DNA from 2 places in the Pseudomonas sp. A014 genome. Region 2 is predicted to be linked to the other one. Evidence: predicted binding sites of a transcription regulator. Region 2 holds the regulator's gene; the other holds the start of a gene.
What was found. Region 2 encodes sigma-54, which starts transcription at its own class of promoters, with help from an activator protein. Its sites were predicted from a motif close to ANTGGCATNNANNTTGCTNT; they were not measured.
Positions count from the first base shown of each region.

Region 1 (6,209 bases), 2.9 Mb from region 2:
TAGCCACCGACCAGGTTCACGGCCAGCTGGTCGCTGTCGTAATCGGCCTTGGCTCGGGTATCAGCGATCTCGCGCTTGCCTTCGTTGTCGCCCAGGCCGTAGGTCAGGCTGGCGTCGACGAAGTAGTTGCCCAGGGTGTAGGCGCTGTACAGGGTGAAGGCATGGCTCTCTACCGAAGTCTTGTTGCCACTGCTGCCGTTGACGTCGGTGTCCAGGAAGCTGTACGCCAGGCCCAGGGTGAGCTGGTCGTTGAGCTTGCCATCGGCACCGACGGCAATGCCGCGACTGTAGGCGTTGTAACCGGCCACGCCGTCACGGTTGTTCTGGGTGGCGTCGCTGTACAGCGATTGAATCCACACGCCGGCCTGGCTGAAGCCTTCGCCCGAAGAGGCGCCACGCAGGCTGCTGGCACGGCTGCTGATGGCGTTGCCGATCATGCGCTGGCTTCCGGTGGCCGCATGGCGGGCGCCGCCGTTGACTTCCGGGGTCAGCTGGCGGGCCAGTCTCGCGACCTGGGCCTGGTCTGCGGTGGCGGCGTAGGCCAGCAGCGGGTCACCTTTGGGCAGTTGAGCCAGGAGGCCATTGTTGATGGCGTTACCGATCGCGCCCTGGGCATTGCCGTTGCCGCCGCCTTCCTTGACGATTTCGGTGATCTCGTCGACCGGCTTGGTCGTGACTTGTGCGTAGATCTTGTTGTCTTCCACCGCGCTGCTCTGCACGCGCAGCAGTGCCGAGGTGCTGGTGACCTGGATGCCGTTGGGGTCAAGGTCGTGGCCTGCGGTGTCCACCAGCTGTACCTGGCCGGCCTCGACCAGCAGGTAGCGCGATCCGGACGGCTGGAAGTCCTCTTCGTCGGCGTGCAGGGCGATGCGCGAGCCTTGTTCGAACTTGCTGGTGCCGCTGACCTTGAGTACCGCCACGCTCGGGTCGGTTTCGCTGGACAGCTCCAGGCCCAGCGCCGAGTTGCCGGCGATCGACAGGTTGCCGTCGATCACGGTGCGGGCCGCGGTCAGTGACAAGGTTGCACGGGTGTCGTCGCTCAGGTTGCCGACTTCGATCCAGCCACCAGGCTTGAGGCGGATGTCCGGGGTGCTGTGGGGCAGGTAGTGGGCCTGGAACTCGCTGTCACCTTCGATCTCGATGTTGCTCAGCCCGTCCAGCATGCCGGTGATCTGGCTGCCCTCGCGCAGGATGAGTTCGACCGGCCGATTGCTGTGGCTGGCGTCGATGGCCACCTGGGCCATGATGATGCCGCTGTTGAAGATGTTCAGGTCGCCGTGGTCGCGATACCAGGGTTGCTGGCCGGGGGCGTCATATGCGACATCGCCGATGCGAATGCCGGTGCCGCTCAGGGCGTAGATCGAGCCACGGTTGTCGATGTGTCGCCCGAGGCTGGTGGTCAGGGTTGCACCGTCGAGCGCGATGGCCTGGCTATTGGTGTCGCTGGCGACGATATTGCCGTGGTTTTCGATGCTGTCCAGGCGGGTTGGCATGCCGGTGGCGCCGCCGCGCGAAGTGGCGTTGACGCTGATGGCATTGGGGCCGCTGCTTTCGATGGCGCCGCGGTTGATGATCTTGCCCTGCACGGTGGCACCGGCGAGGTTGAGAGTGATCGCGTTGTAGCCATAGGCGCGGATCTTGGCATTCTGGGCATTGACCACGTCGCCCTTGATCAGCGTCGATTGACCGGTGGCGCTGGCCAGGTTGATGCCGTAGGCCTCTCGTCGGTTGATGATGCCGATGCCGGTGCCGGCCTGGAGCGTGCCCTGGTTGATCAGGTTGCCATCGAGCGTGGTATTGCTGATTTTCAGCGCATTGCCATCGAGGCTGGTGCTCCTGACGAAGGCCTGGTTCACCAGGTCGCCGGTCACCTGGCTGTTGCGCAGGGTGAGGGCATCGCTGCGATTGACCATGTCCACGGAGGTGCGGTCGTTGTCGTTGATCGGGCTGTTGAAGGTCAAGCCGCCCTGTACGGTGGCGTCGTCGAGCACGACCGCACTGCGGGAAATATTGGTGAAGCTGCCGCCGAACTCGAGCCCGTTCGCGTAGCTCTGGTGGCTTGAGGTGAAGCCGGCATCGGTAAGCTGGACGGTCTGGCCGTGGGCAGGCAGGGCGCAGGCGGCAATTGCCAGGGCCAGCAGGGTCTTGCGATAGGTCAGCGGGGACACGGTTTCTTCCTTGGAAGGCAATGGGGACAGTGCGCATCCATGCTGTGCCTGAAACCGTAACTAGTGGCCTCATGCCACATTTCTGCGCGGTCGCGAATGCTACTCGTAGTGATGGCAAAATAACACTGGTCTGTTGACGTCAATTTTTTGGATTGCCGCTTTTGCCGCTCTGCAATTGCCGCTCACCCGCCACCAAGCGGAAGCACTTTGCCGCTTTTCTGGCATTGCCGCTGCTCACTGATACAGCCGATGCCCGGTATTACTGGGGTTGCGCCTGTTGGCACAGGCCTTGCTATAGCTTGGCCAACGCAACGCTGGTCAACCTTCGAAGGTTCCCCGACATGAGCATCAGCTTCGACAAGGCCCTCGGCATCCATGAAAAGGCACTGGGCTTCCGCGCCCAGCGCGCCGAGGTGCTGGCCAACAACATCGCCAACGCCGACACGCCCAACTACAAGTCGCGTGACATGGACTTCTCCTCGGTGCTTGCCGCCGAGGCAGACAAACAAAGCAACGGGCGTATCTCGCTGACCCGCACCAACGGCCATCACATCGAGGCCGAAGGCCTGGCCATGGCCGACGACAGCCTCAAGTACCGCACGCCGATGCAGCCGTCGATCGATCAGAACACCGTCGATGCCCAGATCGAACAGTCGAACTATGCGCAGAACGCCATCGACTTCCAGGCCAGCTTCACCTTGCTCAACAGTAAATTCAAAGGGCTGGTATCGGCCCTGCGTGGAGAGTGACCATGTCCCTTGCCAGTGTCTTCAACATCGCCGGTAGCGGCATGAGCGCGCAGAACACGCGCCTTAACACCGTCGCCTCGAACATCGCCAACGCCGAGACCGTCTCCTCGAGCATCGATCAGACCTACCGCGCGCGCCACCCGGTGTTCGCCACCACCTTCGAGCAGGCCCAGAACGGTGCCGGCCAGTCGCTGTTCGACGACCAGGGCCAGGCCGGCCAGGGGGTGCAGGTCAAGGGGATCATCGAGGACCAGAGCAATCTGGAAGCCCGCTACGAGCCCAATCACCCGGCGGCGAACAAGGACGGCTACGTCTACTACCCGAACGTCAACGTGGTCGAGGAAATGGCTGACATGATCTCCGCCAGCCGTGCGTTCCAGACCAACGCCGAACTGATGAACACCGCCAAGACCATGATGCAGAAGGTGCTGACCCTGGGTCAGTGATTGAGGAGCGCAACGCATGGCAGTCAATATCAATGATGTGCTCGCCAATTCTGGTGTTAGCAACGGCACCAAGAAGCCAACCAGCGAGCCGACCGACAAGAACGCGCTCGGCAAGGATGCCTTCCTGCAGTTGCTGGTCACCCAGATGCAGCACCAGAACCCGCTCGACCCGCAGGACAACGGTGAGTTCGTTGCCCAGCTGGCGCAGTTCAGCAGCCTGGAGGGTATCCAGACCCTCAACGAGTCGGTCAATGCCATTACCGGTTCGCTGGGTTCGTCTCAGGCACTGCAGGCGTCGTCGCTGGTCGGTCGCTCGGTGATCGTGCAGAACGACAAGGCGTTGGTCGATCCGACCAAGAGCTTCAATGGTCAGGTCGTGGTGCCGCAGAACATCGAGAGCGGCAAGGTCACGATCAAGGACAAGGATGGCAACGTCGTCAAGACCATCCAGTTGGGCGAACAGAAGAAGGGCACTGCCGACTTCATCTGGGATGGCACCAACGACAAGGGCGAGAAGGTTGCGGCGGGCAATTACACCTTTACCGCGACGACCACCGTCGATGGCAAGGCTCAGGAGATGTACACGCTGCTGCCAGCCACCGTCACCAGTGTCACCGTGGGCGGCACTGGCGGCGAGATGATGCTCAACCTGGCGGGTATCGGCAAGGTCGGCATCTCCAAAGTACAAACCATCGGAATCTAAGGCCGGCCTGTTCGGCAGAAGGAGCAAAGCATGTCTTTCAATATCGGCCTTAGCGGTCTCTACGCAGCCAACAAGCAACTCGACGTTACCGGCAACAACATCGCCAACGTCAATACCACAGGTTTCAAGTCGTCGCGTGCCGAGTTCGCCGACGTCTACGCCGGTGCCAACCGCCTGGGCGTGGGCCAGAACCAGGTCGGTAACGGTGTGCGCCTGGCGGCGGTGTCGCAGCAGTTCACCCAGGGTGACGTGAACAACACCGGCAACGTGCTGGACATGGGCATCCAGGGCCAGGGCTACTTCGTCCTCTCCGACAACGGCTCGCTGACCTACACCCGTGCCGGTGCCTTCCGCACCGACAAGGACAACAACGTGGTCACCTCCGATGGCCTGAACCTGCAAGGTTATGCCGCCGACAGCACCGGCAAGATCCAGAAGGGCATCCTCACCAACCTGAAGATCGATACCTCGGCGCTGGCCCCCAAGGCCACCACCCTGATCGACCAGGGCATCAACCTGAACTCCTCCGCCGACACCATCCCGCTGGAAGTGTCCAACGGCGCGACCCCGCCGGTGATGGTGCCGAACAAGCCGTTCGACCCGGCCGACCAGTCGACCTACACCAAGTCCTTCCCGACCAAGGTGTACGACAGCCAGGGTAACGAGCACACCATGGAGCAGTTCTACCGCAAGACCGGCACCAACGAGTGGACCATGTACACCCTGGTCGATGGTCGCAACCCGCTGAACCCGGGCAGCACCACGCCGCTGACCGGCACCATGACCTTCAACTCCGACGGCAGCATCAAGGCCATGACCACCGACAACACCACGGTGCCGGCGGCCAACTGGAGCGTGACCAACAACACCTTCAGCCTCAAGGGCTGGATCCCGGCCGCGAAGGATGCCGCAGGCAACTGGGCGGCCAACGGTTCGGATGGCAATGCCGACGGCATGCGCCTGGCCATGAACAGCACCACCTCGTACAACACCGAGACCGCGCGCATGTCGCAGAACCAGGACGGCTATGCCACTGGCATCCTGTCGAGCCTGTCGATCGACTCCACCGGGGTGATGTTCGCAAGCTTCAGCAACCAGCAGTCTCGCGCCATCGGCCAGGTTGCGATTGCCAGCTTCGCCAACGACCAGGGCCTGCAGCAGATTGGCGGTACTCGTTGGAAGGAAACCTTCTCCTCGGGTATTCCGGGCATCGATGCGCCGAAGACCGGCACCCTCGGTTCGGTCGAGTCCAACTCGCTGGAAGCGTCCAACGTCAACCTGACCCAGGAGCTGGTCGAGCTGATCAAGGCGCAGAGCAACTACCAGGCCAACGCCAAGACCATCTCCACCGAGAGCACCATCATGCAGACCATCATCCAGATGACCTGATGGTCGCTGGCTGAGCGTGTCTGGATGAACCCCTTTCCCGTGAAGGGGTTCGTCGTTTTTGCAGGAGGGATCATGAAAAAGTTGGCTGTCGCGCTGCTTGCGGCGCTGTGTCTGCTCCAGGCCCAGGCCGGTACCGCGCCGTGGTGGCGTTGGGAAAGTCAGGTGGATGGGCGACTGGTGTGTTCGCAGTGGTCGCCGGGGGAGGGCTGGAAGCGATTTGCCGGGCCTTACAACAATGGCGGGTGTCGCGACTAGCAACACTGCTATTGCTGAACTTTGGCACCCCCTTGCCGCCAGCGGCAAAGCAGCGCCGGATAACCGACGTTGCACCCTCGATGAAATTCGCTAAAGGCCCGTATTCACGGGCTTTTTCTTGCCTTGGAGAAAGTTGGTTCGGAACTTGCTTTACAGCCTGCACAGCAACGGTGAGCGGCAATCGATCGCCAGTGCAGCGGAGGATGACTGTGGACAAGATGCTTTACGTGGCCATGACCGGCGCCGCCCAGAATGCGGTGGCACAGAAGGCCCACGCCAACAACCTGGCGAACGTTTCCACCACTGGTTTTCAGCGTGACCTGGAGCAGGCGCGCTCGATGCCGGTGTTCGGCGACAGCTTTCCGGCGCGTGCCTTCGCCATGAGCGAGCGGCCTGCCACCGACTTTACCGCAGGCCCGATGATCGAGACTGGTCGCGAGCTGGACGTGGCGGTCAGTGGCAATGGCTTCATCGCCGTGCAGGCCCCGGATGGCAGCGA
Region 1 covers NZ_CP199001.1:4,240,250-4,246,458, reverse strand. Annotated here, with positions in the region: gene ACTYOL_RS19680 (autotransporter outer membrane beta-barrel domain-containing protein) at 1-2,168, opposite strand, end outside; gene flgB (flagellar basal body rod protein FlgB) at 2,510-2,917, shown strand; gene flgC (flagellar basal body rod protein FlgC) at 2,920-3,363, shown strand; gene flgD (flagellar hook assembly protein FlgD) at 3,380-4,066, shown strand; gene flgE (flagellar hook protein FlgE) at 4,097-5,455, shown strand; gene ACTYOL_RS19655 (hypothetical protein) at 5,528-5,710, shown strand; gene ACTYOL_RS19650 (flagellar basal body rod protein FlgF) at 5,920-6,209, shown strand, end outside.
Region 1: the regulator sigma-54 is predicted to act here: its motif matches at 2,445-2,464, upstream of flgB (flagellar basal body rod protein FlgB).

Region 2 (6,209 bases):
GAACTATAGCACCGCGCAAAGTTGTCCCCAAGGCCATTTCCCCGAGTCGTTCAGGCACCGTACAGCAATTTTGCAACTGCCTACGACAACTCGAAGGTGAGCGTTTCAAACATTGCCGCTATAATCGGCGCCTTTTCATCAGGCATTGCTTTTTCGACATGAGCCAATCCAGCGAGCTGATCCAATCCGCCCAGCGCACCCTGCGCCTGGAACTCGAGGCCGTAGAAGGCCTGCGGGCCCGTATCGACGGCAATTTCGTCAAGGCCTGCGAGCTGATCCTGGCCAGCAAGGGGCGGGTTGTCGTGGTCGGCATGGGCAAGTCCGGCCATATCGGCAACAAGATCGCCGCCACCCTCGCCAGCACCGGCACCCCGTCGTTCTTCGTGCACCCGGCCGAAGCCAGCCACGGCGACATGGGCATGATCACCCGCGACGATGTCATCCTCGCCCTGTCCAACTCCGGCAGCACCGCAGAGATCGTCACGCTGCTGCCGCTGATCAAGCGCCTGGGCATCCAGATGATCAGCCTGACCGGCAAGCCCGACTCACCACTGGCACAGGCTGCAGAAGTCAACCTCGACGCCAGCGTCGCCCAGGAAGCCTGCCCGCTGAACCTGGCACCCACCTCGTCCACCACCGCCGCTCTGGTCCTGGGCGATGCCCTGGCCATCGCCCTGCTCGAGGCACGAGGCTTCACCGCCGAGGACTTCGCGTTCTCCCATCCGGGTGGCGCCCTGGGCCGCCGCCTGCTGTTGAAAGTCGAGAACGTCATGCACGCGGGCGACGAATTGCCCCAGGTGCAGCGCGGCACACTGCTCAAGGACGCCTTGCTGGAAATGTCGCGCAAGGGCCTGGGCATGACCGTGGTCATGGAGCACGACGGCCGCCTGGCCGGCGTCTTCACCGACGGCGACCTGCGTCGTAGCCTGGATCGCAACATCGACGTGCACAAGACGCTCATCGACGAAGTCATGACCGTTCACGGCAAGACCGCCCGCGCCGAAATGCTCGCCGCCGAAGCCTTGAAGATCATGGAAGACCACAAGATCAGCGCGCTGGTAGTGGTCGATCACCAGGATCGTCCGACCGGCGCCCTGAACATGCACGACCTGCTGCGCGCCGGAGTGATGTAAATGACCCAGGACCTGATGCAACGTGCCCAAGCCATCAAGCTGGCCGTCTTCGACGTGGACGGCGTGCTGACCGACGGCCGCCTGTACTTCCTCGAGGACGGCAGCGAATTCAAGACCTTCAACACCCTCGATGGCCACGGCATCAAGATGCTCATGGCCTCGGGCGTAACCACCGCGATCATCAGTGGACGCAAGACCCCCGTGGTCGAGCGCAGGGCAAAGAACCTGGGCATTCCACACCTGTTCCAGGGCCGCGAAGACAAGCTGGTGGTGCTGGACGGCCTGCTCGCCGAGCTGGGCCTGAGCTACGAGCAGGTCGCCTACCTGGGCGACGACCTTCCCGACCTCCCGGTAATCCGCCGGGTGGGCCTGGGCATGGCCGTGGCCAATGCCGCGACCTTCGTCCGCGAGCACGCCCACGGCGTCACCCAGGCACGCGGCGGCGAAGGCGCAGCCCGCGAGTTCTGTGAACTGATCATGCAGGCCCAGGGTACCCTGGACGCTGCCAACGCCCATTACCTGTAGGCCACGCCATGCTCAGCAAGAAACTTCGAAATGCCGTGCTGCTGGCAGCCATCGCTGCGCTGCTGGTGGCGGTCGGCTACTGGAACATCAGCCCCGAGAGCTTCCTCGACAAGCCCACGGCCCAGGTCGACGAAAGCGCCATCGACTACTATGCGATCAACGCCCACAGCGTACAGTACCTGCCCGACGGCAGGCTGCAATACGAGATGACCGCGGACAAGGTCGAGCACCTGAAGGCCAGCGAAGTCACCCTGGTGACCACGCCAGACATGCACATCTACCGTGGGACAGCTTTCCCATGGCACGTGCAGAGCGTGCGCGCCGAGGTCAACCCGGACGGTACCGAGGTCGAACTGATCGACAACGTGCGGATCGCCCGCACCGACGAAAAACAACGCGACACCCTGATCACCAGTAGCCGCATGACGGTGTTCCCGCAGAAGCAATATGCGCAGACCGCCCAAGCCGTTAGAATCGACGGCGCCGGTGGCACGACTACGGGTGTAGGAATGAAAGCATATTTGGAAGACGGCAGGATGGACCTGCTGTCCAACGTAAGAGGACAGTATGAGGCTCGTTAAAACCCTCCCCCTTTTGCTCAGCCTGAGCGCAGCACTGGGAAGCGCGAGCGCCTTGGCCCTGCCGAACGACCGTGACCAGCCAATCCGCATCCAGGCGGACAACGCGCATCTGGACGACAAACAGGGCGTTGCCACCTACACCGGCGATGTGATCATCACCCAGGGCTCGATGATGATCAAAGGCAACACCGTGACCATGACTCGCGCCGCCTCGGGCGACATCGACGTCGTGACCTCGGTGGGCAACCTGGCCTACTTCGAGCAACAGCAGAGCGCTGCAAAACCCGACAAGATGAAGGGCTGGGCCGTCACCATCCAGTACCAGGCGCAGAAGGATATCGTCATCCTCACCGACCGCGCCAAGGTCGAGAACGAAGGCAACACCACCGAAGGCGAGAAGATCGTCTACAACACCAAGACCCAGGTGGCGACCGCTGGCCGTGGTGGTAACGTGACCGCACCTCGTCAGCGTATCGACATGGTGATCCAACCGAAGAAAAAGGCCGAGTAAATGGCAACCCTCAAAGCCCAGCACCTGGCCAAGAGCTACAAGGGCCGCCAGGTCGTCCGCGACGTCAGCCTGTCGATCGACAGCGGCCAGATCGTCGGCCTGCTCGGCCCCAACGGCGCCGGCAAGACCACCTGCTTCTACATGATCGTAGGGCTGGTCCAGGCCGACCAGGGCCGCGTGCTCATCGACAGCAACGATGTCAGCCATCAGCCCATGCATGGCCGGGCCCAGGCAGGCATCGGCTATCTGCCGCAGGAAGCCTCGATCTTCCGCAAGCTGTCGGTCGCCGACAACATCATGGCCATCCTCGAGACACGCAAGGACCTGGACCGCGAGGGACGGCGCAAGGAGCTGGAAAGCCTGCTGCAGGAGTTCCATATCAGCCACATCCGCGACAACCTCGGCATGAGCCTGTCCGGTGGCGAACGCCGTCGCGTCGAAATTGCCCGCGCCCTGGCGACTGCGCCGAAATTCATCCTGCTGGACGAACCCTTCGCCGGCGTCGACCCGATTTCCGTGGGTGATATCAAACAGATCATCCACCATCTGAAGGCCAAGGGCATCGGCGTACTGATCACCGACCACAACGTGCGCGAAACCCTCGACATCTGCGAGACCGCCTATATCGTCAACGATGGTCAACTGATCGCCGAAGGCGACGCCGAGACCATCCTGGCCAACCAGTTGGTCAAGGAAGTCTACCTGGGCCACGAGTTCCGACTCTGACGCCCGGGAGCTGCCTGGAGCATTGGAAATGCCTGGTGAAACGGGCTTAAGTGTTACAGTGCTCTAGGCAAACGCTACAATTTCAGGCATATAACTTGCTTAAGATTTGGCGCTCCGGCGCCCTGTAGTGGATGGCGCATGCGCGCCGGCGAACAAGGTATTAAGCCCCAGCCATGAAACCATCGCTCGTCCTAAAAATGGGCCAGCAACTGACGATGACCCCGCAGTTGCAACAGGCCATCCGTCTGCTCCAGCTCTCCACCCTGGACCTCCAGCAGGAAATCCAGGAAGCGCTGGAGTCCAATCCGATGCTCGAACGTCAGGAAGACGGCGACGACTTCGACAACAGCGATCCAATGGCGGAAAACGGCGAAAGCAAACCTGCCGCCGAAGCCCAGGACAACAGCTTCCAGGAAACTACCGTCAGCACGGAAAACCTCGAAGAAGGCGAGTGGAACGAGCGCATCCCCAACGAATTGCCGGTCGACACGGCCTGGGAAGACATCTACCAGACCAGCGCCAGCAGCCTGCCCAGCAACGATGAAGACGAGTGGGACTTCACCACCCGCACCTCTGCCGGCGAAAGCCTGCAGAGCCACCTGCTGTGGCAGCTCAACCTGGCACCGATGTCCGACACCGACCGCCTGATCGCGGTCACCCTCATCGACAGCATCAACGACCAGGGCTACCTGGAAGACAGCCTCGAGGAAATCTGCGCCGGATTCGATCCCGAGCTGGACATCGAGCTGGATGAAGTCGAAGCGGTGCTGCACCGCATTCAGCAATTCGAGCCGGCCGGCGTCGGCGCCCGCAACCTGGGCGAATGCCTGCTGCTGCAACTGCGCCAGCTGCCGGCGAGCGTGCCGTGGATGGCCGAGGCCCAGCGCCTGGTTACCGACTACATCGACCTGCTCGGCAGCCGCGACTACAGCCAGCTGATGCGTCGCATGAAGCTCAAGGAAGACGAGCTGCGCCAGGTCATCGAGCTGGTGCAAAGCCTCAATCCGCGCCCAGGTTCGCAGATCGAATCCAGCGAGCCGGAGTACGTGATCCCGGACGTCATCGTACGCAAGGACAGCGACCGCTGGCTGGTCGAATTGAACCAGGAGGCCGTGCCTCGCCTGCGAGTCAATCCGCAGTATGCAGGCTTCGTCCGCCGCGCCGACACCAGCGCCGACAACACCTTCATGCGCAACCAGCTGCAGGAAGCGCGCTGGTTCATCAAGAGCCTGCAAAGCCGCAACGAGACGCTGATGAAAGTGGCCACGCAAATCGTCGAACATCAGCGCGGCTTCCTCGATCATGGCGACGAAGCCATGAAACCGCTGGTGCTGCACGACATCGCCGAAGCGGTAGGCATGCACGAATCGACCATTTCGCGGGTCACCACACAGAAGTACATGCACACCCCCCGTGGCATCTACGAATTGAAATACTTTTTCTCGAGCCATGTGAGCACCGCCGAAGGCGGCGAATGCTCGTCTACGGCGATCCGCGCGATCATCAAGAAACTGGTGGCCGCGGAAAATCAGAAAAAGCCATTGAGTGACAGCAAGATCGCTGGTTTACTGGAGGCACAAGGCATCCAGGTAGCCCGCCGCACCGTCGCCAAGTACCGCGAATCGCTGGGGATTGCCCCGTCGAGCGAGCGCAAGCGATTGATGTAGCGCCGGGATGTGCCACAGCGTTTCAGTGGCAGGTGCAATACCTGCCTCTTTATGCACGGGCAACAAAGGAGAAGCTGTATGCAAGTCAACATCAGTGGCCAGCATGTAGAAGTCACCCAACCACTGCGCGAATACGTGCTCGAGAAGCTCGCCCGCGTGGAAGGACATTTCGACAAGATCACCAATGCAACGGTGATCATGAAAGTCGAAAAGCTGCAGCAGAAGGTTGAAGCGACACTCCAGATTCCCGGCGGCGAAGTGGTCGCCAACGCTGAACACCAAGACATGTATGCCGCGATCGACGCACTGGCTGACAAGCTCGACCGCCAACTGAAAAAACACAAGGAAAAACAGCAAAGCCTGCTGCAAGGTGCAGCTGCCCGCTGATCCCCCTCATCCATGATCCGACTTGAAACCATCCTGACCCCCGGCCGTTCCCTCGTGAACGTGCCGGGCGGCAGCAAGAAGCGCGCCCTGGAAAAGGTCGCCAACCTGATTGCCGAGCAAGTACCTGAGCTTGCGATGCAAGACGTCTTCGAAAAGCTCATCGCTCGCGAAAAACTGGGCTCCACCGGTTTCGGTAATGGCATCGCCATTCCTCATTGCCGCCTGGAAGGTTGTACTGCCCCCGTCAGCGCCCTGCTGCATCTGGACGCTCCCATCGACTACGACGCCATCGACGGCGCCCCCGTGGACCTGCTGTTCGTGCTGCTGGTCCCGGAAGCGGCCACCGATGCCCACCTCGAACTGCTGCGCCAGATCGCCAGCATGCTCGATCGCAAGGAAGTCCGTGATCGCCTGCGTGCCGCCGACAGCAGCGAAGCCCTCTACCAGGTAGTCCTGGACGCACAGAACGAGCACTGAACATGCGCCTGATCATCGTCAGCGGCCGGTCCGGCTCCGGCAAGAGCACCGCGCTCGATGTGCTGGAAGACAACGGCTACTACTGCATCGACAACCTGCCCGCCGGGTTGCTGCCGCAGTTGGCGGAAAACGCGCTGATCAATACCGAACTGATGCAACCCAAGGTCGCCGTGTCCATCGATGCGCGCAACCTGCCGAGCCA
Region 2 covers NZ_CP199001.1:1,087,602-1,093,810, reverse strand. Annotated here, with positions in the region: gene ACTYOL_RS05265 (KpsF/GutQ family sugar-phosphate isomerase) at 159-1,133, shown strand; gene ACTYOL_RS05260 (KdsC family phosphatase) at 1,134-1,658, shown strand; gene lptC (LPS export ABC transporter periplasmic protein LptC) at 1,667-2,239, shown strand; gene lptA (lipopolysaccharide transport periplasmic protein LptA) at 2,226-2,750, shown strand; gene lptB (LPS export ABC transporter ATP-binding protein) at 2,751-3,476, shown strand; gene ACTYOL_RS05240 (RNA polymerase factor sigma-54) at 3,650-5,143, shown strand; gene hpf (ribosome hibernation-promoting factor, HPF/YfiA family) at 5,222-5,530, shown strand; gene ptsN (PTS IIA-like nitrogen regulatory protein PtsN) at 5,543-6,007, shown strand; gene rapZ (RNase adapter RapZ) at 6,010-6,209, shown strand, end outside.